Regions from separate parts of the Bacillus sp. NPDC094077 genome, predicted to be linked through region 1. Evidence: predicted binding sites of a transcription regulator. Region 1 holds the regulator's gene; each other region holds the start of a gene.

Region 1 (5,753 bases):
TATTCTCCAGACTATGGCCACGCTTTACGGCGATTCAGTCTAATTTAGAACAGCTTGCTGCAAGTATTCCTGCTTTTAAATCTTTATGGGAATTACAAGAGGAGTGTAATGAAGCAATTGAAATGCAGGATATATATCAGCAAAAACATATAAAGCCGATTTGTATAGAACAAGGTATTGAATGCAAGGATGTTTACTTTCGTTATAATAAGCAAGAATCTTTATATGCGCTTCAAAATATTAATGTGCAAATTCCAATAAATAGTATGACGGCAATTGTAGGACATTCTGGTGCTGGGAAAAGTACATTAATTGATGTTTTAATGGGATTAATCCAACCAGAAAAAGGTCAAGTGCTAATAGATAGTACTCCTCTTACAACTGATAATTTATTGTCATTAAGACGGGCTATTAGCTATGTACCACAAGACCCATTCTTATTTAATGCTAGTATAAGAGAAAATTTATTGATGATTGATCCGAATGCAAGTGAAGAACAAATTTGGGCTGCATTAGAATTTGCGGCGGCAGCTGAATTTGTACGAATGCTTCCAAATGGGCTTGATACACTGATTGGAGATCGTGGGGTGAGACTTTCAGGTGGTGAACGCCAGCGACTTGTATTAGCCCGGGCCATTTTAAGACAACCGACCATTTTAGTATTAGATGAGGCTACGAGTGCGTTAGATACTGAAAATGAGGTGAAAATCCAATCAGCATTAGAAAGGTTGAAAGGAACGATGACAATTATTGTTATTGCGCATCGTTTATCTACGATACGCAATGCAGATCAAGTTATTGTTTTAGGAAAAGGTGAAATTGTTCAAAAAGGTGAATTTAATCAATTAGCTAAAGAGAGGAAAGGTGTGTTTCGTAATTTATTAGGGTCACAAATGGAAGTTGGCTCTTAGAGGAGAAAGAGTGAATGAAGTCTTGTATGAATGTAATTCGAATCGAATAAAAGCCCGAATAATGGTCAGTTACAATAGATCTTATTCGGGCTTTTATTGGTGCTTTTTCTAAATTTAGGGAATAAATATAAATGGATAAAACAGGTACTGTGTATTGAACAGTACTAAAGTAAGAAAGGAGAATTGTACCTGAACGTTCTTATCAAGATGTAAAAGTAAATTCATCCGCTGGACAAATAGAAATAAGTGATGTGACAAGTGAACGCGTAAGTGTTGGAGTACTCGCCGGAGATGTGGATTTGAAACATGTAACAGCTAAGAATGTGGAGGGATCTACAAAAGCTGGTGAGGTGAATTATAAAAAGGTTATAGGGAAAGTAACAGTAAAAACGGCTAGTGGGGATGTAGATAGTATTGACCATGATGCCAAATATGATTTAGAGGCAAGTTCAACTGCTGGAAATGTTACTATAGAAACGCGTTAATAATTAATGAAATGCATTCTTTTGAATGAAAGGAATCCTATCAAAATATAAAAAGAAGATAATTACCTATATAAATAAGGTGATTATCTTCTTTTTATTATTTTTTAATGCAAATCACGATATACACCAATTACTTTTCCGATAACTGACACTTGCTTTAGAATGATAGGTTCTAATGAAGAGTTTTCAGGTTGTAGACGGAAATGGTCTTTTTCTTTATAGAAGCGTTTCACCGTTGCTTCGTTGTCTTCTGTTAAGGCAACGACAATTTCACCGTTGTAAGCAGATTGTTGTTGGCGTACAACAACTAAATCTCCGTCGAAAATACCCGCTTCAATCATACTATCTCCAGAAATACGTAACATAAACACTTGGTCTGCTCCAGCAACAATGCTAGCAGGGAGTGGGAAGTGCTCCTCTACACTTTCAACCGCTGTAATTGGTAATCCAGCAGTAACTTTTCCGACGATTGGAACTTGAATAACAGATTGTGTTTCTGTATCCATTCGGTCATCACCTAAAATTTCGATTGCTCGTGGTTTTGTTGGATCGCGTCGGATATAGCCCTTTTCTTCTAGTCGTGATAAATGTCCGTGCACTGTAGAACTAGAAGCGAGGCCGACTGCTTGACCGATTTCACGTACGGAAGGTGGATATCCTTTTTCTTGTACTTTTAGCTTAATAAAGTCGAGAATGTCTTGCTGGCGTTTCGTTAACTTTTCCATGTTTTCTAACACCTCGTTTTCTTTCATTTTTCTTATTAATAAGTATAACATGTGAAAAAACATTCTACAAACATAAGTTCGAACAAAAGGCAAATTTATGTTACACTAGAGAGAAAATATAGCGAGAAAGAGGGGTTCAAAATGAATGCAATTATTTATGCACGTGTGAGTACAACAAAAGAAGCGCAGGAAACATCATTATTACGTCAAAAAGATGAATTATTGCATTTAGCTGAGCGCTATCAAATGAATGTTACAAAGGTGATTGAGGAGCAGGCTAGTGGCTATACAATTGAACGTGATGGCATATTAGAAGTATTAGATACAATTCGAGACGAACAAATTGATGTGCTACTTATTCAAGATGAAACGCGCCTTGGTAGGGGAAATGCGAAGATTGCATTAATGCACTGTTTACATAAAGAAGGAATAAAAGTGTATACGCATACGCATAATGGTGAATTACAATTGTCGGATTCTGATTCGATGGTATTAGATATTATTGGTATTGTTGAAGAATATCAAAGAAAGATTCATAACTTAAAAATTAAACGTGGCATGCAACGCGCAGTTGAAAAAGGTTATCGCCCAGAAAATAATTTAAAAAATCGTCATTTAAGCATAGGAAGAGAGAAAAAAGAAGTGCCAATTGAGGAAATTGTACGTTTGCGTAGGAGTGAACTTACTTTCGAAGAAATTGCAGCAACGCTTCGTGGCTTTGGTCACAATGTTTCGAAAGCGACTGTACATCGTAGATATGTAGAGTATACAAAGCAATTGCTTGATAAAGAAGAGTAACTATTGTATGATAATAATCAGTTTTGATTAGAAGGGGGATTCGAGATGCTTAGTCACGAACTCGTTGAACGCATTAACTTCTTAGCGAAAAAAGCAAAAGCTGAAGGTTTAACTGAAGAAGAACAACGTGAGCGTCAATCGCTACGTGAACAATATTTAAAAGGATTTCGTCAAAATATGTTAAACGAACTTAAAGGAATTAAAGTCGTTAACGAAAAAGGCACAGATGTTACGCCGGCGAAATTAAAAGCTTTAAAAAAGCAAGATAATGCAAAATTAAATTAAAAGATGGGCGAAGCCCATCTTTTTTATTTGTTAAAATCGTTATGTAATAACTTTCCAGTTGTTATTCACTGTTGCTTTTATCGTTTTATGTTCCAATATATAATTAGCGATAAGTTCAGACATATCTGTTGGTATGTCTTTTACTACGGGCTTATTTTGAAACATAAAATAGTTCCCGCCACCGCTTGCACGATAATTATTCATAACAACGTCATATTCTTCATTCATATTAAGAGGAGCACCTTTATACTGTAAAGACTCTACTCTCTCACCAATTGGTTTTGAAATGTTTAATATATACGAAATCCCTTCCCACATATCGTAATTATAGTGCGCAGACTTTGGTTCTATGAATACAGGATTAACAATTATATCTCCATCTTCATTTAATGTGAAATAAGTAGCAGAGAGTTCGAGAGCATCTTTTATATCTGCTCCAGTCACTCGAATAACTTTTAATGTGTTTGGGTAAATATAATTGGAAACGATATTTCGCATTGTGACATGTTTCGGGAATCCTGTAGATGTATTATGAAACAAACTTGTACAAGAAATTGAAACGTTAGCTATCTCCATCTGTATTTTATTTATGAATTCAATAAAAGGATGGTCTTGCAAACGAGTTTGCATAGCATCTGAAATTTGCATGTCCCCGTGGATGATTCCAATAGGTTGATCGAGCCATTTTTGTGTTTTCTCTTCATAATCGGCTACCAAGGAAAGAACATCTGGATCTGCCTCAATTCCTTGCACAGTCAAAAGTTCTGAATAACTCTCTTTTTTTACCCACTCTTGTTCCGTTTTTTCAAATGTTACTGTTACTTTTCCAACTGAATGTCCATTACATCCAGTCTGTAAAATTGTTACACCATTATCCAAAGTTTGGGCAATTTCTCGGTGTTGGTGGCCTGTGAGTATAATATCTATGCCTTCAATTTCATGACACATTGCATATCCTTGGTTTTCGCCTGTTAAAGCTTCAGTCGGTACACCAGTTTGCAAATCGCGTTCAAATCCCCCGTGATAAGCTACGACTAGTAAATCTGGTTTCTCGTGTTCGCGGATGTAAGAAACCCACTTTTTTGTAGTTTCTAATGCATCTTCAAATAGTAAATCTTTAATATGGTGGGCTTGTTCCCAATTTGGGATGTAATGCGTTGTTACTCCTAAAATAGCAATTTTTATATTTGATTCGATATGTTTTATTATATAAGGTTTCCCGAAATAAGGTTCTTTTATGTTTTTATCTAAAATATTTGCTGATAAGTACGGGAAGGTTGCAGTATCTACAGCACGATTTAATATATCCATTCCATAATTAAATTCATGATTGCCGATAATTGCAGTGTCATACTCTAAGTAGTTGGCTAATAAGGACATTGGATTTTTCTTATCTTTTTCGTATGTAGCGTAATGATAAGTAAAAGGTGTTCCTTGTATAAAATCACCGTTATCAATTAAAAGAACGTTTGCATTTTGAGAACGTTCTTTTTTTATAAGAGTAGAAATTTTAGCTAAACCAATTTCTGCTTTGGAGTTATCTTGGTAGTGAATTGGATACGCAGTACCATGTACATCACTTGTTAATAAAATATTTAAAGTTACAATTTGATTTTGATTCAACACCATTCACCTTTTCTATTATTATCTTTCAATTAATCATATCAAATATGTGAAGAGAATTTTAATGTGAATGTATATAATGTGTAAAGATTCTGTAAATAAGCGATTATTTGTAAAAATGTGTGATATATTTCTTCATGTTTATGGAAGGTTATTTTATAATAACGAAAAATGGAGGCATTAACATGTTGAAAAAAGTTTTTGCAATGAGCACAACAGTTGTACTAGCAGCGGGATTATTAAGTGGCTGTGGAACGAAGGAATCAAGTGCAAGTAAAAGTGAAGATACGAAAAAAGGCTATGTACCGAAGACGTTAAATGTTCAATTTGTACCTTCTCAAAATGCAGATACGTTAGAGGCGAAGGCAAAACCATTGGAAAAGCTATTAAGTGATAAATTAAACATTCCGGTAAAAGTTAGTATTTCAACGAATTACAATACAATTGTAGAAGCGATGGCATCTAAGCAAGTAGATGTAGGTTTTTTACCTCCAACAGCGTATGTGTTAGCACATGAGAAAAAGGCTGCAAATGTAATTTTACAAGCACAACGTTATGGGGTAGAGGATGAAACAGGAGCTCCTACAAAAGATTTAGTAGATTTTTATAAATCTGAATTTGTTGTTAAGAAAGATTCTAATATTAATAGTGTAAAAGACTTAAAAGGTAAAAAAATTGGTTATCAAGATGTAACATCATCAGCGGGGTATGTATGGCCTGCGGCTGTACTGTTAAAAGAGGGAATCGATCCGTTAAAAGATGTGAAACCTGTTACATTAAAAGGTCACGATCAGTCGCTTATTGCTCTTTTAAATGGTGATGTAGATGCAGCTGTTGTATTCCAAGATGCCCGTAATATTGTAAAAAAAGATTATCCAAATATATTTGATCAAACAAAAATAGTGAAATTTACAGAGAAAATTCCA
Region 2 (5,753 bases), on a different contig from region 1:
TACACGAACATAACCTTGCTTCTTAATATCCTCAAGCACTTTCACATGCGCACCTTTACGCCCTGACACGATAGGAGCTAACACTTGTAATTTCGTACGTTCAGGATATTCAAGAACACGGTCTACCATCTGTTCTACTGTTTGTGATGTAATTTCAATCCCGTGATTTGGACAAATTGGTGTACCAATTCGCGCAAATAATAAACGTAAATAATCATAAATCTCCGTTACCGTTCCGACAGTTGAACGTGGATTACGACTCGTCGTTTTTTGATCAATCGAAATCGCTGGTGACAATCCTTCAATCGTATCGACATCAGGCTTATCCATTTGCCCTAAAAACTGACGTGCATACGCAGATAACGATTCTACGTATCTGCGCTGCCCTTCTGCATAAATCGTATCAAACGCTAATGATGATTTCCCTGAACCAGACAATCCCGTTACAACAACAAGCTGATTTCTCGGAATGGTTACATCAATATTTTTCAAGTTATGTGCTCTAGCACCTTTTACAACAATAAAATCCTTGCTCTTACTCACTCTTTTCACCCTTCCGCTTTTAATTCTAATAGTAAATCTCTTAATTCAGCTGCACGCTCGAAGTCTAACGCTTTTGCCGCTTCTTTCATCTCTGCTTCCATCTTCGCAATTGTCTTTTCGCGCTCTTTTTTCGTCATTTTCTTAGCAGGTGTTGCTTCATATGTTTCCGGCTCTTCAGCAGCTGTCGTTGCACGGATTACATCACGCACACCCTTTTGAATCGTTTTCGGCGTAATACCATGCTCTTCATTGTAAGCTTCTTGTATACTACGACGACGCTGCGTTTCTTCAATTGCAATTCCCATCGATCTCGTTATGCGATCTGCGTACATAATAACGCGGCCGTTTTCATTACGTGCTGCACGACCAATCGTTTGAATTAATGAACGCTCTGAACGCAAGAACCCTTCCTTATCAGCATCCAAAATAGCTACAAGTGATACTTCTGGAATATCTAATCCTTCTCGTAATAAGTTAATACCGACAAGTACATCAAACTTACCAAGGCGAAGGTCACGGATAATTTCAATACGTTCTAATGTTTTAATTTCAGAGTGAAGATAGTTCACTTTAATTCCTACATCTTTTAAGTAATCCGTTAAATCCTCTGACATTTTTTTCGTTAAAGTCGTAATCAATACACGCTCATTTTTTGCAATGCGATCTTGAATCTCTCCTAATAAATCATCAATTTGCCCTTCAATTGGTCGTATATCAATCGGTGGATCTAAAAGCCCTGTTGGACGAATAATTTGTTCTATTACCTCCGGTGACTGCTCTAACTCGTACGGTCCTGGCGTTGCTGAAACGTAAATAACTTGATTCGTTTTCTCTTCAAACTCATCAAACATGAGTGGCCTATTATCTAAAGCTGATGGCAAACGAAATCCATGATCCACAAGCACTTGCTTACGTGCTTGGTCCCCGTTATACATCGCTCTTACTTGCGGCACTGATACGTGCGACTCATCCATAACAATTAAGAAATCCTCTGGAAAATAGTCTAATAACGTATACGGAGTTGCACCCGCTGGACGAAGTGTTAAATGACGGGAATAGTTTTCAATACCTGAACAAAAGCCCATCTCGCGCATCATTTCCAAATCATAACGTGTACGTTGCTCTATGCGCTGCGCTTCTAACAACTTACCATTATCATTTAATTCCTTTAAGCGCTCTTCTAATTCTTTTTCGATATTTTCAATAGCGACCTTCATTTTTTCTTCACGTGTAACGAAGTGAGATGCCGGGAAGATTGCTACATGATCACGTTCTGCTAATACTTCACCTGTTAACGCATTTACTTCACGAATACGATCGATTTCATCACCGAAAAATTCAATCCGAATACAATGCTCGTCAAGTGATGCTGGGAAGATTTCAACTACATCTCCGCGCACACGGAATGTACCACGCTTGAAATCAATATCATTACGTCCATACTGTACATCAACAAGTTCACGAAGCAATTGATTGCGGTCCTTTTCCATACCAACTCGAAGTGAAACAACTAACTCGCGGTATTCTTCCGGAGAACCTAAACCATATATACACGAAACACTCGCAACGATAATTACATCGTCCCGTTCAAATAATGCAGACGTTGCTGAGTGACGCAATTTATCAATTTCATCATTAATCTGCGCATCTTTTTCAATAAACGTATCTGTTTGCGGCACATACGCTTCTGGCTGATAATAATCGTAATAACTAACGAAATACTCAACTGCATTATTCGGGAAAAAATCTTTCAGCTCACTATATAATTGTCCTGCTAACGTTTTATTATGAGCCATCACAAGTGTTGGCTTCTGCACTTCTTTAATGACATTTGAAATCGTAAATGTCTTACCCGTTCCTGTCGCTCCAAGCAACACTTGCTTTTTCTTTCCACTATTAATTCCCTCTACAAGCTTCTCTATAGCTACCGGCTGATCACCTTGCGGGGAATACGCTGAGATAATTTCAAATTGATGTTCCAAGTAAAATCCGACCTCCTCATAAAAATCTGTATTATTATTTTACCACGAATGCCCATAAAAAACCTAAAAAAACGAACAGATATTCGGTAAAGTTTTCGACAATATATAAATAGAAAAAGGAAGGAGTAAGAACTTCCTTCCTTTTTCTATTTTATTTTTTAGGTATATATAATAAGTCATATCCATTGTGCCCATTTTCATTTGTACAACCTATTAATCTATAAATAGTTTCTGTTTCGCGTTGCTCTTTAACAATCCTTTTACAACTATCTTCGTGCAATCCTTTATAGTCACCAGCAAATTAATCTTGCCTATTATCTAACACATAAAGTATATCTTTTCCACTATACTCTAAAGTTTGAAAAACCGGGTCACCTTCATGTGTATAATGTACAATTCTCATTTTATTAACTTCCCTGTTTTCAACACTCAAAACAAACTTTTCAAATTTATCTAGATTGGAAATTCCTGCTCTCTTTGTAATAACATCATTCTTCTTATCAATTGTAATGTTGGGTTATGAGCATGCTACTAAGCTAAAGAGAGATATACATATAAAACCGCTTCTTTTTCCTATTGTCATCCTCTCCTATAAAAACTATTTATATACCCAAAAAGGGAACAAAAGCTACTTTCCTCTATGAAAGTAGCTTTTCTTTCCCTTTCTCCTTCTTCGGAAAAATAACATATGAAAATGAAATTGCTGTATCAACTAAAAATATAATCGCCCACACTTGGCTCACGCGACTTGCAGCTTTATTTAAGACGATTCCTGACTCTAACCAATTGCCCCATTGTTCAAATGGAATAAATCCATACGCGAAGAAAAAGAAAGTATGCACACCAACGAATAAAACAAGATGTAATACCCAATTTTTCATTTCCTGCTTCGCATAGGCCATACCTGTTAATTCTACCTGTTCTTCAATGATAGGCGCTGGTTCATTCCGCCATTTCGCAACTAATTTTTGTACAAATATATCAAGCTTCTTCAAATCCTTTTTCCCGTAGAAGACCGCATATAATAAAATAATTACAGTAATAATCTGAAAGTTAGAGAACTTTCCTGTTTGATAATAGTCCACTACTCCTACAGTTAAAATAAACACTTCATTTACGAGTAGCACAATCCCCATGATAAAACTCGCCTTTCTCAAACGGAATCCGTAACGTAGTAAAAAGAAACCGATAGCTGATAACCAAAATACAATTTCTGCCCCAATTAAAAAATACCACCGATATTCTGCGAGTATACTCATTTATCCTTCTCCCTTTCATCATAAATACGAAAAGCTTCATCCATATATATTAAAAGCTCTGCTTCAATTGGATACATGCTCATTTTCTGTGAATCTTCCTTCGATTTTCTAACTTCCCATAGCTTATCTAAAAACGCTTCATCCCCATTAGCCATCTCTAAACACTTCTGCATTAATTTCTTCGTTGCCCCTTGTACCTCATCACTCGCTGCTTCCTTACCGTCTTTCATAAAATTACGTATTTGCTTTAATAAATCTACCCACTCTAATACATTCGGATCTTCCTCACTCATATTTGGCAAATTGTGAAGTAAATCTTGCTCTTCTTTTGAAAACACTTCATTTTGGAATATTTCACGTATACGAGGCGACTGTTTCGAAAGCTGAATAAGTTCAAACATAACTTTCCAATCCAGTTCCCCCTCCACATCGACCGAATAAACAACTGCTTGTAAGATACGCTCCATTCGATTAAATTTCTTTTGTTCTTCTTGTACGAATCGAAGTTGTTTTTCAAGCGAATCCTTTAAGTTAAGTTCACCTTTTACTAACATATTCGCAGCTTCTTTTAATGAAAATCCCATTTCTTTTAAAAATAAAATTTGTTGCAGACGAATGACGTCAGCTTCACTATATAACCGATGTCCACCCTCTGTTTTCCCGCTCGGCTTTAATAAATCTATTTGATCATAATAACGCAGTGTACGTACCGTAACCCCTGTTTCTCTCGTCAGTTCTTGAATTGAAATCACTACCATCACCTCTTCCACTTCATTATAAAAGATGACGTAACGTCACTTTCAATACCTTTGTTAAAAAAATACAAAAAGCTGTTTATACTCTTTGTATAAACAGCTTTTACGAAAATAGCCCTTTCTGTATAGCGCGCCCGCAAAATAAAATAAGCGCTCCAACAACAACACCCGTTGCCGTTTTATGATAATGAGCTGATAGTAATAAATAATACGATAAACCGACAGTACCAATCACAATACAAATACTTGGCACTGGATTAAAAGAAAAATTTTGCATTCCCCAAAGAAGTGCAAATATAGCTGTAGCGACACATAACACAGGTAATCCCATTCCGCTTCCCCTTTATATATCTATTTGCTGGTCTTTGTTACTAATACACTCATTAATGCCATACTAATTAATAAACCAAAACCAACCCTTATATATTTAAACGCTTAATCTAATTGAAATCTCTCAAACTTATCATTTATTTTCTCTTCCCTTACTCCAGTGTAAATATTTCCTCCACCTTCCTCCCAAAATATTTGGCGATTTTTAGGGATAACTCTAGACTCGGATTGTAATGGTGGTTTTCAATCGCCACAATCGTCTGACGCGTCACCTGCATCGCCTTTGCCAGTTCAACTTGTGTTATATGATTTTGCTTTCTTAATTCCTTAATTTTATTTTTTACACCCATAGGCTCCACCTTCAAAAGTAAAGATATCTTTACTTAAATTATAAATATTTTCCAAATACAAGCAAAGACATCTTTACAAAAAAAGGTAAAAAAAGAGACATCTTATAAGATGCCTCTTTGCTACTACATAAATCCTAATGTCCATACAAGAACGTATCCAAGAACCGATAAGCAAACCGAGCCAATCAGACCTGCCACAAATGCTTTGCTTCCTAATTTGCGGAACGTTTTAAACTCCACATTTAAACCGAGACCTGCCATCGCCATTGCGATAAGCATGTACGCAATTATTACAATATATCCGGCAACAGCTTCTGGAATCACTCCAAGTGAATGCACCGCACTCATCGCTAAAAATCCGAAGATGAACCATGGAATTGGGAGGTCACGCCAAGAACCTTTTTCTTTGCTTCCCTCGCTCTTGCCAAACCATAATCCAATTAAAATTGCTACTGGCACAAGCATCGCAACACGTGTTAATTTCACGATAACTGCAATATCTACAGCCGTGCTACCGCCTGGTGCCGCAGCTGC
Region 3 (5,753 bases), on a different contig from region 1:
CTTCACCAAGCATCTCTACAAACGTATCAAGAAGACTCATCACTTCTTCCCATACTTGTTCGTGGTCTGTCGCAAATAAGAAATCTCCGCTCTCTTCTGCACGAATACGTAATTCTTCTAACTTCTTCGGAACGTCCAGTTCTTCTAAAAATAAGTAAACCACTTCGCACATTTGCATAACAGTTCCCGCACGCTTTAACCTTTTTTGCATACGAATAACTGGCGTTCTTACAATGTCACGCAGTCGATTTATTTTCTCTTCCATTTCACGTTCACTGTCTGTTATCATTCCGTTTGTATCGTCAAGCGAACGGTAACGGCGATACATCCATGGCTCCTCAGAAGTCCATCTCTTCCCTTGTACACCGTACGCTAAACAGTAGTTTTCAAACTCATCCATCTCTTCGCGCATAACTTCTTTTCTTACGTCTAATGGATATAAAAGCTCTGTTTTCACGCAGCGGAACACTGCGTCATAACGCCAGTTCCCGCTAATAATTTCTAAGGCAGAACGAATACATTCTACTAATGGATGATGTGACATCGGGCGTTTTTCATCGATGAAGTGCGGGATATTATAATCTGTAAATAATGTTCGCATCACATCGTAATAACTTTCCCCGTTACGAAGAAGGACTGCAATATCGCGGTAACGATACGTTTCATCCGCGACAAGTCTACGAATTTCACGAGCAACACCTTCTACTTCAGCTCGTAAATTCGCTGCTGTACTAATTGTTACACTTGCTTCACCGTGAAACTTTTCATTTGGTCGTGCTTCATAATGCGTTTCTAAATGCGCTAATGCCGGAGAATGAAAACGCAGTTGTTCCATAAGTGGCATTGTTTTTTCAATTTCTATTTTCTCTTCACGCGCTATTTGTTTGATTTTTTCATATGTTAACGTCGTCTCATAAAATAAATCCAGTTCACTCACTGGCTGTGCTAACGTTTTTTCATCTATCGTTAACGTAATTGTGACTCTCGCTCCGCAAATCATGAGCTGCCTTAAAATTTCTAGCTCTTGAGGAGAGAACGAATGAAATCCATCTATATAAATTTCGGCACCATTTACATATTCAGACTGCGGAAGCTTTTCCACTAGCAATTGTAAATAGTCTTCTGAATCTAAATATTTTCCGATTAAAGCACGCTCAAAATCATCATATAATAGTTGTAAATCATATACTTTATTCGCTAGCAGCTTTTGCTCTGCGCTGCTACTATGCGTATCTAATTGTTGCCACATTTCATATACGTTAGATGGCGTCACGTTATAACGTTTAAACTCCGCAATCATACTGCCAAGATGTTCAAAGAAACCGTTTTGCTCCGCTGCTTTTTGAAACACCGATAGACCATCTTTACGAGATTCTACAATTTTACGAAGTAACATATGCACACCCGCTTCATCTATATGAAGACGACTCGCTCCGCCAACTTCTTGCAACACTTTCCACGCTAATCGTGAAAAACTAAAAACTTGTGCCCGAATAGAACCTCTTACATCCTCACTTCCAATTAACGCCTGCTGCGTCTGGAATGTCATCTGTTCTGGCACAAGATATAATATTGTTTTCCCTCTTGGATGCTGTTTTAGCTCTTCTTGCACTTCGCGTAAACAAAGTGTACTTTTTCCACTTCCCGCTCTACCAATTACAAATCGAAGTGACATGTAACCCCACCTTTCACTTACATAACGAACGTTAGTTTGCTACTATAATTGTATTATAGGACACGAAAAAAGACAAACTGAGTTGTTTGTCTTTTCTATACTTCTACTTAATTATATCAACCTTTTGAAAAATTCGTCTGCACCTCTTGAATTGGCCAATATCGTAAATCAACTTTACCGACAACTGTATCAGCCTTCACAAAACCAAAGTGCCTACTATCCCAGCTACCGAGGCGGTTATCGCCTATTACAAAAATATAACCAGGTGGTACAAACTTTTCTTTCGTTAACTCTTCTAATGTAAAATCACCTGTTAGTTGCCTTCCATTTGTCTCTTTCTTATACTTTTCTAGATAAGGCTCATCAATAAATTGACCGTTTATATACAACTTATCATGCTTATATTCAATATGGTCTCCAGGTAAACCGATAATTCGCTTTACATAGTCCTCTTTTTTATTCGCATGAAACACAACAACATCAAATCTGTTCAAGTCCCCTACTTGATAACTCACCTTATTTACAACGAGCATATTCCCATCTTGCAATGTCGGCATCATTGACTTCCCCTCTACAACGTACGTTGAAAAGAAAAACGTTCGAAAAAATACAGCTAATAGTACACCAATTAAAATTGTTCTTATCCACTCTAGGCCTTCTTTTTTCAAAGTTTTCTTCATCCGCTTCTCCCCTTACCCTTTAATAATGAAGCTTTCCTTTACAAAGAAGACTATTCTTAATGTAGTTCTAACTTTACTTCGATTTTCTTACCGACATACCATAGAATAAAAATAACAATACCAACAATAACTGATTTCACCGGCTTATGAATAAACGACATTAAATCATGACCGATATACGTTAAAATAAAAATCATCACAAGCTTTCCGAATGCTAATGCAAGTCCAAACTGTTTTACGCTAATACGAGATAAACCAGCTACAACGTTTATAAGCGCAGACGGTGTAAACGGAAAACAAAATATAACAAACACTGGCGCGAATCCTTTTCTTTCAATCCACCCCATTGCCTTGCGCACTTTCTCATGCTTATTTACAAAAGAAAAGAAACGGCTTCGTCCAAAATGGCGGATAATGAAAAAGACAAGCATAGCACCGATTACCGATCCAAGCCACGAATAAAGAAAGCCCAGCCAAAAACCAAATGCAACAGCATTCGCTAGTACAAACACAATAAGTGGTAATGCTGGAATAAGCGCCTCTATCATCGGCAAGCCTATGCCAAGAAGCGGTCCGAACGCCTTATAACTTTCAACAATATGATCCATATTTTCTGGTGAAAAATACTCTTTGATTGCCTGAAAATCCATTCTACACTTTACCCCTTTACTCTAATTACTACCTCTACTTTATCATTGCTTATAGGAAAGAGGAAATGGTAGATACGACATATGGAGACGTAATTATTAAGTTTCCATATCTTTCATTAGAATTCCTTCATTATTTAGCTATGATAATCTATCAATATTCGACAGGATGTGTTGTACGTTCGACTATTTGAGGAACAATATTTTTTGTGGTTTTATTGGTAATCTCTTCTGTAATCTTATTTTATATCGACTTACCGATAAAAACTGACAAACAAAAAGAATGGGGTTTCCCCCATCCTCTCAAACTTCGCCTTCTTTCACAAAATACACTTTCTCATATGCTGGTCTTAATTTAGATTCTTCACTTTTATCAATCTCTTTAAAACAAGGATTTCCTTGTTTCTTCTTTCGATCTTCATACTCTGTTCGCAATTTCGCTGTACGATTTTGCTGATTTTCAAAACTAGTTTTTGATATTTCTAATTTCACAGCAAAGCCATTTATAAATCTAATAATAAGGTTTCCATCTTTTAATTCTTTATTACTTTCAATATAAAAATGCGACAACCACGCGCACTCTTTTCTAGAATAAGAATAGGTAGGGAAAAAATAAAGTTGATCTGTCGGACTAATCGCAATCGGTGCTTTATGTGTAATATGGGTTAACTCTTTCGTTCCTTCTTTTCTACCTAAGAAACTAGAACCATGCTTACGGCAACTTCTTTCTATAATATCTAGAGGCTTTTGAAATACAAAAAAAGAATCTTCCATTTCAACTACTCGCGTAACAATTTTCTTTTCACTTAGAATAACAGGAAGTAAGGCCATTGTATTTTTATTTACAACATAATTTTCGACATAGCGTTCCACTTTACTTTCCATACTCTATTATCTCCTTTTTATTTTTCATTTATATTAGCAGCTGCATATATAATTTTAGCACCTATGAAAAGGAAATGCTTTACACATTACGCTTTTTTACAATCTTTTATCATGAATCAAACATCCGTCAAATTATAAAAAATTAATATGAAGATAAATTAATAATAACCTGCACAAAAAGCATTTATACTATCTATAAATATTTATAATTGCTTCCTCTTTTCACATCGTTAAAACAATTAACTTTGCTATAATTAAAATATAAATCCAATATATGGAGGTCCGTTATGGAAGAAAAAGAGATCCAACCAACCATTCACATGAAAAATAGTAGCATTGTGATCGTGAAAAATTCAGCTAGTATTATATTCGGTTTGTTTTTCATTCTCCTGTTCTTTGTGAAACCTTTTCGTAAATCGAAATGTCCAGAATGTAAGAAACGTGAGAAGAAAAAAGCGGGAAAAGAACAATAAAAAAAGGATGGCATCAGCCATCCTTTTTTCCATCATCAACTATAAAATTATAGTTTGATTACGTTTTTAGCTTGAGGTCCACGGTTACCTTCTTCGATTTCGAAGCTAACTTTTTGGCCTTCTTCTAGAGATTTGAAACCTTCAGTTTCGATTGCAGAGAAGTGTACGAATACGTCGTTTTCGCCTGGAACCTCGATGAAACCGAAGCCTTTTTCGTTGTTAAACCATTTTACTTGTCCTGTTACTGCCATGATTATTTCCTCCTAAGAAAATACAAATTTTTAATTTTTTAGTTTTCCTGTATAAAAAAAGAATCCACACATTATCAAATACGAAACATAAACTAGTTCTCACATACTTTTTCTCGTTCGTTTTCAGCACTTGATAATATATGGATTGCTTAATTTAACTATTCAACTGACACCATCATAGCACATTAAAATAAAATGTACAATCTTTTTCGAAAATAGAATTTCTAATTTTTAGTATTTCATATAAAATATAATCATCTCTATTCCAAATAAGGAGGGATTCATGACCACCAACATTTCTAGAAAAACATGAAGAAGAATTGAAGAGGATATTGAAAATAATAATCTTGGAAAAGCAAGAGAAAGATTACATGGTCTCATCTCTACATACCCAAATGAATTATATCTTCGAAAACAACTCGGAGACATTTATTATAAATTACAATATCCAGAAATGGCTGATCGTTACTAGTATCTAGAGGAGCATAAAACAGATATTATGCATGAATCATGTTTATTATTTGAAAAATCAATGGGAAATAATCCTTATCATATCGCACGCGCTTTAAAGTTTAAAGGCGATTCTAGCCATATAAAGAGATTGTATAAAGAACAGCCTTTATCTCCTGTACAAAAAAGTAACAGAGGAATTAGTTTATGAGTATAAGGAAACATGGCAAGATAAGTTAGTCCCTCTTAGCTGTCTAGTATTCCTTGCTTTCCTTCTTTTTTCTGCCATTGTTGGTCTATTCACTATTTGGGATTGGATTTTTTAATCATAGGGGGAATTTTCACATGTCAAACTACGAACAAGAAGAGATACTAACAGGGGGAAACGTCTCAAACGTATATCGTTCTGCAAATACTGTTCGGCGAGAATTAAAGCCAGACAGTGCAAAAATTCATAGTCTATTACATCATCTAGAAAACAAAGGGTTCCATCATGCGCCAAAGTTTTTGGGAATAGATGAAAAAGGTAGAGAAATTTTATCATTTATAGAAGGAGACGCTGGCAATTATCCTTTAAAAGAATACATGTGGTCTAATGATGTGTTAAAAGAAATAGCAAAGATGCTCCGCCTGTACCATGATGCTGTAAGTGACTTTCCGTTATTAGATGATTGGAGACCGATGGATCATAC
Region 4 (5,753 bases), 510 kb from region 1:
GACCAGAAGGAATGGTTGGCGGACAAGTGGCAGATATGGAAGCTGAAGGGAAGCGGCTTACAATTGACGAATTGGAGTACATCCATAAGCATAAGACGGGGAAACTTCTTGAGTTTGCTGTACTCGCAGGTGCGATACTTTCTGATGCCACAGAAGAGCAAGAAGAAAAGTTACTTGTGTTTGCAAAAAATATCGGTCTAGCTTTCCAAATTCGAGATGATATTTTAGATGTAGAAGGAACCGAAGAAGAGATTGGAAAACCGATTGGTAGTGATGTTTCTAACGAAAAGAGCACATATACGACGTTATTCACTGTAGATAGGGCAAAAGATATTTTAGAAGAAACAATTGCAAAAGCAAAAGATGCTATTAGCTCTCTGCAATTACAAGATGAATATTTACTATCTATTTGCGATTTAATTGCAAAGCGTAATAACTAATATAACAGCGTTTTCATTTGTTGAGTCGTTCATCATTTTATGATATAAATGTAGGAAAAGGTTTTTCTTTTCTTGTTATTGGCAAAAATATATGTGGATTACATTGCCGTTATCACTTCGTGTTAGCGGCTATTTTTTTCATCGCCTAAAGAAATATGGTTTATAATAAGAATAAGGCACAATAGACTGGTTAATAGCAGGACAAGATAAAAGATAGAAAAGAGAATGTCTTGTGTTGTGTAAATGTGTCTTATAATATTTGACATGTTGACAGATTATGAAATGAAAGTGAGTGATCCATGTGGATCTAACGCAAATTCAAAACCCTAGTTTTTTGAAAGATATGTCTATCAGTGAACTAGAGGGATTGAGTGAGGATATTCGTAAGTTTTTAATTGAAGAGCTCTCTCAAACAGGTGGACATATTGCACCTAATTTAGGTGTAGTAGAACTCACAATTGCTCTGCATAAAGTATTTGATAGTCCGAAAGATAAATTTTTATGGGACGTAGGACATCAATCCTATGTACATAAAATTTTAACAGGGCGTGCGAAAGAATTCGGTACATTAAGGCAATATCAAGGCCTATGTGGTTTCCCAAAACGTTGCGAGAGTGAGCACGATGTATGGGAAACTGGTCATAGCTCGACATCACTATCTGCTGCAATGGGAATGGCTTTAGCACGTGATTTAAAGAAAACGAAAGAATATGTTATACCAATCATTGGAGATGGTGCTTTAACAGGCGGAATGGCTTTAGAGGCATTAAACCATATTGGACATGAAAAAACAGACATGATTGTTATTTTAAATGATAATGAAATGTCAATTGCACCAAACGTTGGTGCGCTTCATAATGTACTTGGTCGCTTACGTACTGCAGGAAAATACCACTGGGTAAAAGATGAACTAGAGTATATATTAAAGAAAATCCCAGCAGTTGGTGGGAAAGTGGCTGCGACAGCAGAGAAAATAAAAGATAGTCTTAAATATCTACTAGTATCAGGCGTCTTTTTCGAAGAGTTAGGCTTTACATATTTAGGTCCAGTCGATGGGCATGACTATGAGAAGTTATTTGAAACGTTGCAATATGCAAAGAAAACAAAAGGCCCAGTACTTGTTCATGTTATTACGAAAAAAGGAAAAGGTTATAAACCAGCTGAGAGTGACGTTATTGGAACTTGGCATGGAACAGGACCGTATAAAATTGAGTCGGGTGACTTCGTTAAACCGAAGGAAGTTGCACCAGCGTGGAGTGCTGTTGTTAGTGAAACTGTACTTAAGCTAGCGAGAGAGGATGAGCGTATCGTTGCAATTACTCCTGCAATGCCTGTTGGGTCGAAACTTGAGAAATTCCAAAAAGAATTCCCAGATCGTATGATCGATGTAGGTATTGCAGAACAGCATGCTACAACAATGGCAGCAGGTATGGCAACGCAAGGGATGAAGCCATTCTTAGCAATTTATTCAACATTTTTACAAAGAGCATATGATCAGGTTGTTCATGATATATGCCGTCAAAATTTAAATGTTTTCATTGGAATAGATCGCTCTGGATTAGTAGGAGCAGACGGTGAAACACATCAAGGTGTATTTGACATCTCGTTTTTACGTCACTTACCGAATATTGTACTAATGATGCCGAAAGATGAAAATGAAGGGCAACATTTAGTATATACGGCGATGCAATACGAAGATGGACCCATCGCTTTACGTTATGCACGCGGTAATGGACTTGGCGTTCATATGGATGAAGAATTAAAGGCAATTCCAATTGGCTCATGGGAAACGTTAAAAGAAGGTACACAAGCAGCTATTTTAACATTTGGTACGACAATTCCAATGGCAATGGAAGCGGCTGAGCGTCTTGAAAAGGCTGGAGTTTCAGTGAAAGTAGTGAACGCTCGCTTTATTAAACCAATGGACGAAGCATATTTACATGATCTCTTAGGAAAAAATATACCGATTTTAACGATTGAAGAAGCTTGTTTAATCGGTGGTTTTGGAACGGGAGTAGTTGAATTTTCATCTGAGAACGGATACCATAGTGCATTAATTGAACGAATGGGTATTCCAGATCGTTTCATAGAGCACGGTAGTGTAACAAAATTATTGGAAGAAATCGGTTTAACAACAGATGCTGTTGTAGACCGTATTCATACAATGATTCCATCAAAACAAAAAAGGGCGTAACAAATGAGTGTAAAAAAAGAAAGAGTAGATGTACTATTAGTAGAGCGAGGACTTATAGAAACACGCGAGAAAGCAAAACGCGCTATTATGGCTGGACTCGTATATGCGAATGAGATGAGACTTGATAAGCCAGGAGAGAAAATCCCACAAGATACAGAGATTACGGTGAAGGGACAAGTTATGCCGTATGTAAGCCGTGGTGGTTATAAACTTGAAAAGGCATTAGAGACATTTCATCTTGATTTACAAGATAAAGTTATGATAGATATTGGTTCATCAACTGGTGGATTTACAGATTGTGCACTTCAAAATGGAGCGAAGTTATCTTATGCATTAGATGTAGGATATAATCAACTTGCTTGGAAATTGCGTCAAGATGAGCGTGTTGTCGTAATGGAACGCACAAATTTCCGTTACGTAACACCAGCAGATTTAGAGCGTGGTTTACCGCAATTTGCTAGTATCGATGTTTCATTTATATCATTAAAACTTATACTGCCAGTTTTAAAAACAATGCTTATGCAAAATGGAGATGTAGCAGCGTTAATTAAACCGCAGTTTGAAGCTGGAAGAGAGCAAGTTGGGAAAAAAGGCATCGTTCGTGATAGAAAAGTACATGAAGCTGTCGTAGAAATGATTGTCGAATTTGCTTTAAAAGAAGGCTATGATGTGGAAGGTTTAACTTTCTCACCGATTACGGGTGGAGATGGTAATATTGAATTTTTAATTCATTTAAAATGGCATGGGGAACGTGAGAATGGCAAAAATCATTCTCCAATTTCTATTGAGCAAGTTGTTACAGAAGCGCATGAAGTGTTAAAACAAAAAGGAAAAGGGGAATAACATATGTTGTTCCTCTTTTTGTTTTAATTGTATAATGATTGTAAAAACAATTGTGTACAAGTAACGAATTATAAGTTAACATAAATAAGTGAAGTATACCAATGTTTAAACTATGGTAAGAGATAGTGTGAGGTGCAAATGTATGAATAAAGGTCAGCGCCATATTAAAATCAGGGAAATTATTGCGAACAAAGAAATTGAAACACAAGATGAATTAGTTGATATTTTACGTAATGAGGGATTTAATGTAACGCAAGCGACAGTATCGCGCGATATTAAAGAACTGCACTTAGTGAAGGTGCCATTACATGATGGTCGCTATAAATATAGCTTGCCAGCAGATCAACGATTTAACCCGTTACAAAAATTAAAACGAAATCTAGTGGATTCATTTGTGAAATTAGACACGGCAGGACATATGCTTGTGCTAAAAACATTGCCTGGTAACGCTCATTCACTTGGAGCACTTATTGATCATTTAGAGTGGGATGAGATCATCGGAACCATCTGTGGTGATGATACTTGCTTAATTATTTGCCGTACACCTGAGGATACAGGTGTTGTCTCTGATCGTTTCTTAAATATGTTGTAACAAAAAATCTTGTTTGCTTTCCTCTGTAGAGTGGAAAGTAAACAGGATATTTTTATTGGTTAAAAATATGAATTTTTAATTGCAATATAATATTTTGTTTGAATAAAGTTAGAAAATAGGTGGATTGACCCGTAAAACAAATGTTTGGTACAATGGAGCGGGTTAGAAGAGTATATACATACAAACATATAGTATGACTATTTGAATGAAGAACTGAGAAAAGCCCTTAATAGGGGATTAGTTTATAACGAGGTGAATGGGGCATTGTTATCGGAATTATCGATTAGAAACTTTGCTATTATTGAGGCATTAAATATTTCTTTTCAAAAAGGATTAACGGTTTTAAGTGGTGAAACAGGCGCCGGAAAATCGATTATTATTGATGCGATAAGTTTGCTTGTTGGTGGCCGTGGTTCAGCAGAATTTGTACGATACGGAACAGAAAAAGCTGAGATAGAGGGTCTATTTTATGTAGAAGATGATAAGCATCCATGTATTGAAAAGGCAGAGGAGTTAGATATAGAAATAGAAGACGGCATGATTATTTTGAAGCGGGATATCGCTGCAAACGGGAAGAGTGTATGTCGTGTTAATGGGAAACTTGTTACGCTTAGCATATTAAAAGAGATTGGGAAAACGCTTGTTGATATTCATGGACAGCATGAAACACAAGATTTAATGAATGAAGAACGTCATCTGTTTATGCTGGATCACTTTGATGGAGATCGTATTGTTAAACAATTAGATATATATCAAAATGTATACGCTGACTATGAGAAATTAAAAAAACAACTGAAATCTTTAAGTGAGAATGAACAGCAAATGGCCCATCGCTTAGATTTAATTCAATTCCAACATGAAGAAATCCGTAAGGCGGATTTAAAGATGGACGAAGAACATGAATTAACTGAGGAACGATTAAAAATCTCTAATTTTGAAAAGATTTATAAAGCGTTAGGTGATGCATATCGTTCATTAAGTGCTGATGGACAAGGTCTAGATCATGTAAGAAACGCAATGGGACAAATGGAGAGTATTACGCACTTAGATGAAGCGTATCAAGAGAGTCATGATTCAATTGCGAATAGCTATTACTTATTAGAAGAAGTTGCGTATCAACTTAGAGAAAAGCTTGATATGATGGAATATGATCCAAATCGTCTAGATGAAATTGAAACACGTTTAAATGAAATCCGTATGTTAAAGAGAAAGTATGGAAATACTGTAGAAGAGATTTTAGCGTATGCTGATAAAATTGAACAAGAAATTTTTACAATTGAAAATAAAGATGTGCATATTGAAACGACGAAGAAACAATTAAGGGAATTAGAAGGTGTAATTTTAAAAGAAGCAATGTTGCTAAGTAATATGCGCTATGAGCTTGCAGATCGTCTTACAAGCGCGATCCATCAGGAATTAAAAGAACTATATATGGAAAAAACAAAATTTGAAGTGAGAATCATGAAGAGGGCAGGAAGTGCAGAAGAACCTCTTGTGGAAGGGATACCGGTGAAACTTACGGCAGATGGCTACGATCATGTGGAGTTTTATATTTCAACAAACCCAGGTGAACCGTTAAAGCCACTTTCAAAGGTCGCTTCTGGCGGAGAGCTATCTCGTATTATCTTAGCTTTAAAAAGCATTTTTTCTAAACATCAAGGTGTTGCCTCTGTTATTTTTGATG

The links. The regulator LexA, encoded in region 1, represses DNA repair genes until DNA is damaged. The targets are predictions, from matches to a motif close to CGAACATATGTTCG.
Region 2: the regulator LexA is predicted to act here: its motif matches at 2,598-2,611, upstream of uvrB (excinuclease ABC subunit B).
Region 3: the regulator LexA is predicted to act here: its motif matches at 1,701-1,714, upstream of addB (helicase-exonuclease AddAB subunit AddB).
Region 4: the regulator LexA is predicted to act here: its motif matches at 4,203-4,216, upstream of recN (DNA repair protein RecN).

The regions. Positions count from the first base shown of each region.
Region 1 is NZ_JBNNUF010000001.1:190,366-196,118, reverse strand. Features, by position in the region: gene ACQKNR_RS00985 (ABC transporter ATP-binding protein) at 1-911, shown strand, start outside; partial or broken gene ACQKNR_RS00980 (DUF4097 family beta strand repeat-containing protein) at 1,094-1,384, shown strand; gene lexA (transcriptional repressor LexA) at 1,501-2,121, opposite strand; gene ACQKNR_RS00970 (YneB family resolvase-like protein) at 2,263-2,919, shown strand; gene ACQKNR_RS00965 (DUF896 domain-containing protein) at 2,965-3,204, shown strand; gene ACQKNR_RS00960 (bifunctional metallophosphatase/5'-nucleotidase) at 3,244-4,827, opposite strand; gene ACQKNR_RS00955 (phosphate/phosphite/phosphonate ABC transporter substrate-binding protein) at 5,013-5,753, shown strand, end outside.
Region 2 is NZ_JBNNUF010000004.1:197,522-203,274, reverse strand. Features, by position in the region: gene uvrA (excinuclease ABC subunit UvrA) at 1-543, opposite strand, end outside; gene uvrB (excinuclease ABC subunit B) at 549-2,525, opposite strand; partial or broken gene ACQKNR_RS12730 (DUF4362 domain-containing protein) at 2,677-3,036, opposite strand; gene ACQKNR_RS12725 (hypothetical protein) at 3,164-3,784, opposite strand; gene ACQKNR_RS12720 (MerR family transcriptional regulator) at 3,781-4,542, opposite strand; gene ACQKNR_RS12715 (hypothetical protein) at 4,643-4,870, opposite strand; gene ACQKNR_RS12710 (helix-turn-helix transcriptional regulator) at 5,022-5,219, opposite strand; gene ACQKNR_RS12705 (YeiH family protein) at 5,343-5,753, opposite strand, start outside.
Region 3 is NZ_JBNNUF010000003.1:108,483-114,235, reverse strand. Features, by position in the region: gene addB (helicase-exonuclease AddAB subunit AddB) at 1-1,675, opposite strand, end outside; gene lepB (signal peptidase I) at 1,792-2,355, opposite strand; gene ACQKNR_RS09235 (TVP38/TMEM64 family protein) at 2,412-3,005, opposite strand; gene ACQKNR_RS09230 (competence protein ComK) at 3,306-3,887, opposite strand; gene ACQKNR_RS09225 (hypothetical protein) at 4,175-4,360, shown strand; gene cspA (RNA chaperone/antiterminator CspA) at 4,408-4,611, opposite strand; partial or broken gene ACQKNR_RS09215 (DUF6584 family protein) at 4,931-5,387, shown strand; gene ACQKNR_RS09210 (phosphotransferase) at 5,407-5,753, shown strand, end outside.
Region 4 is NZ_JBNNUF010000001.1:697,653-703,405, reverse strand. Features, by position in the region: gene ispA ((2E,6E)-farnesyl diphosphate synthase) at 1-440, shown strand, start outside; gene dxs (1-deoxy-D-xylulose-5-phosphate synthase) at 742-2,634, shown strand; gene ACQKNR_RS03550 (TlyA family RNA methyltransferase) at 2,638-3,477, shown strand; gene argR (arginine repressor ArgR) at 3,620-4,069, shown strand; gene recN (DNA repair protein RecN) at 4,334-5,753, shown strand, end outside.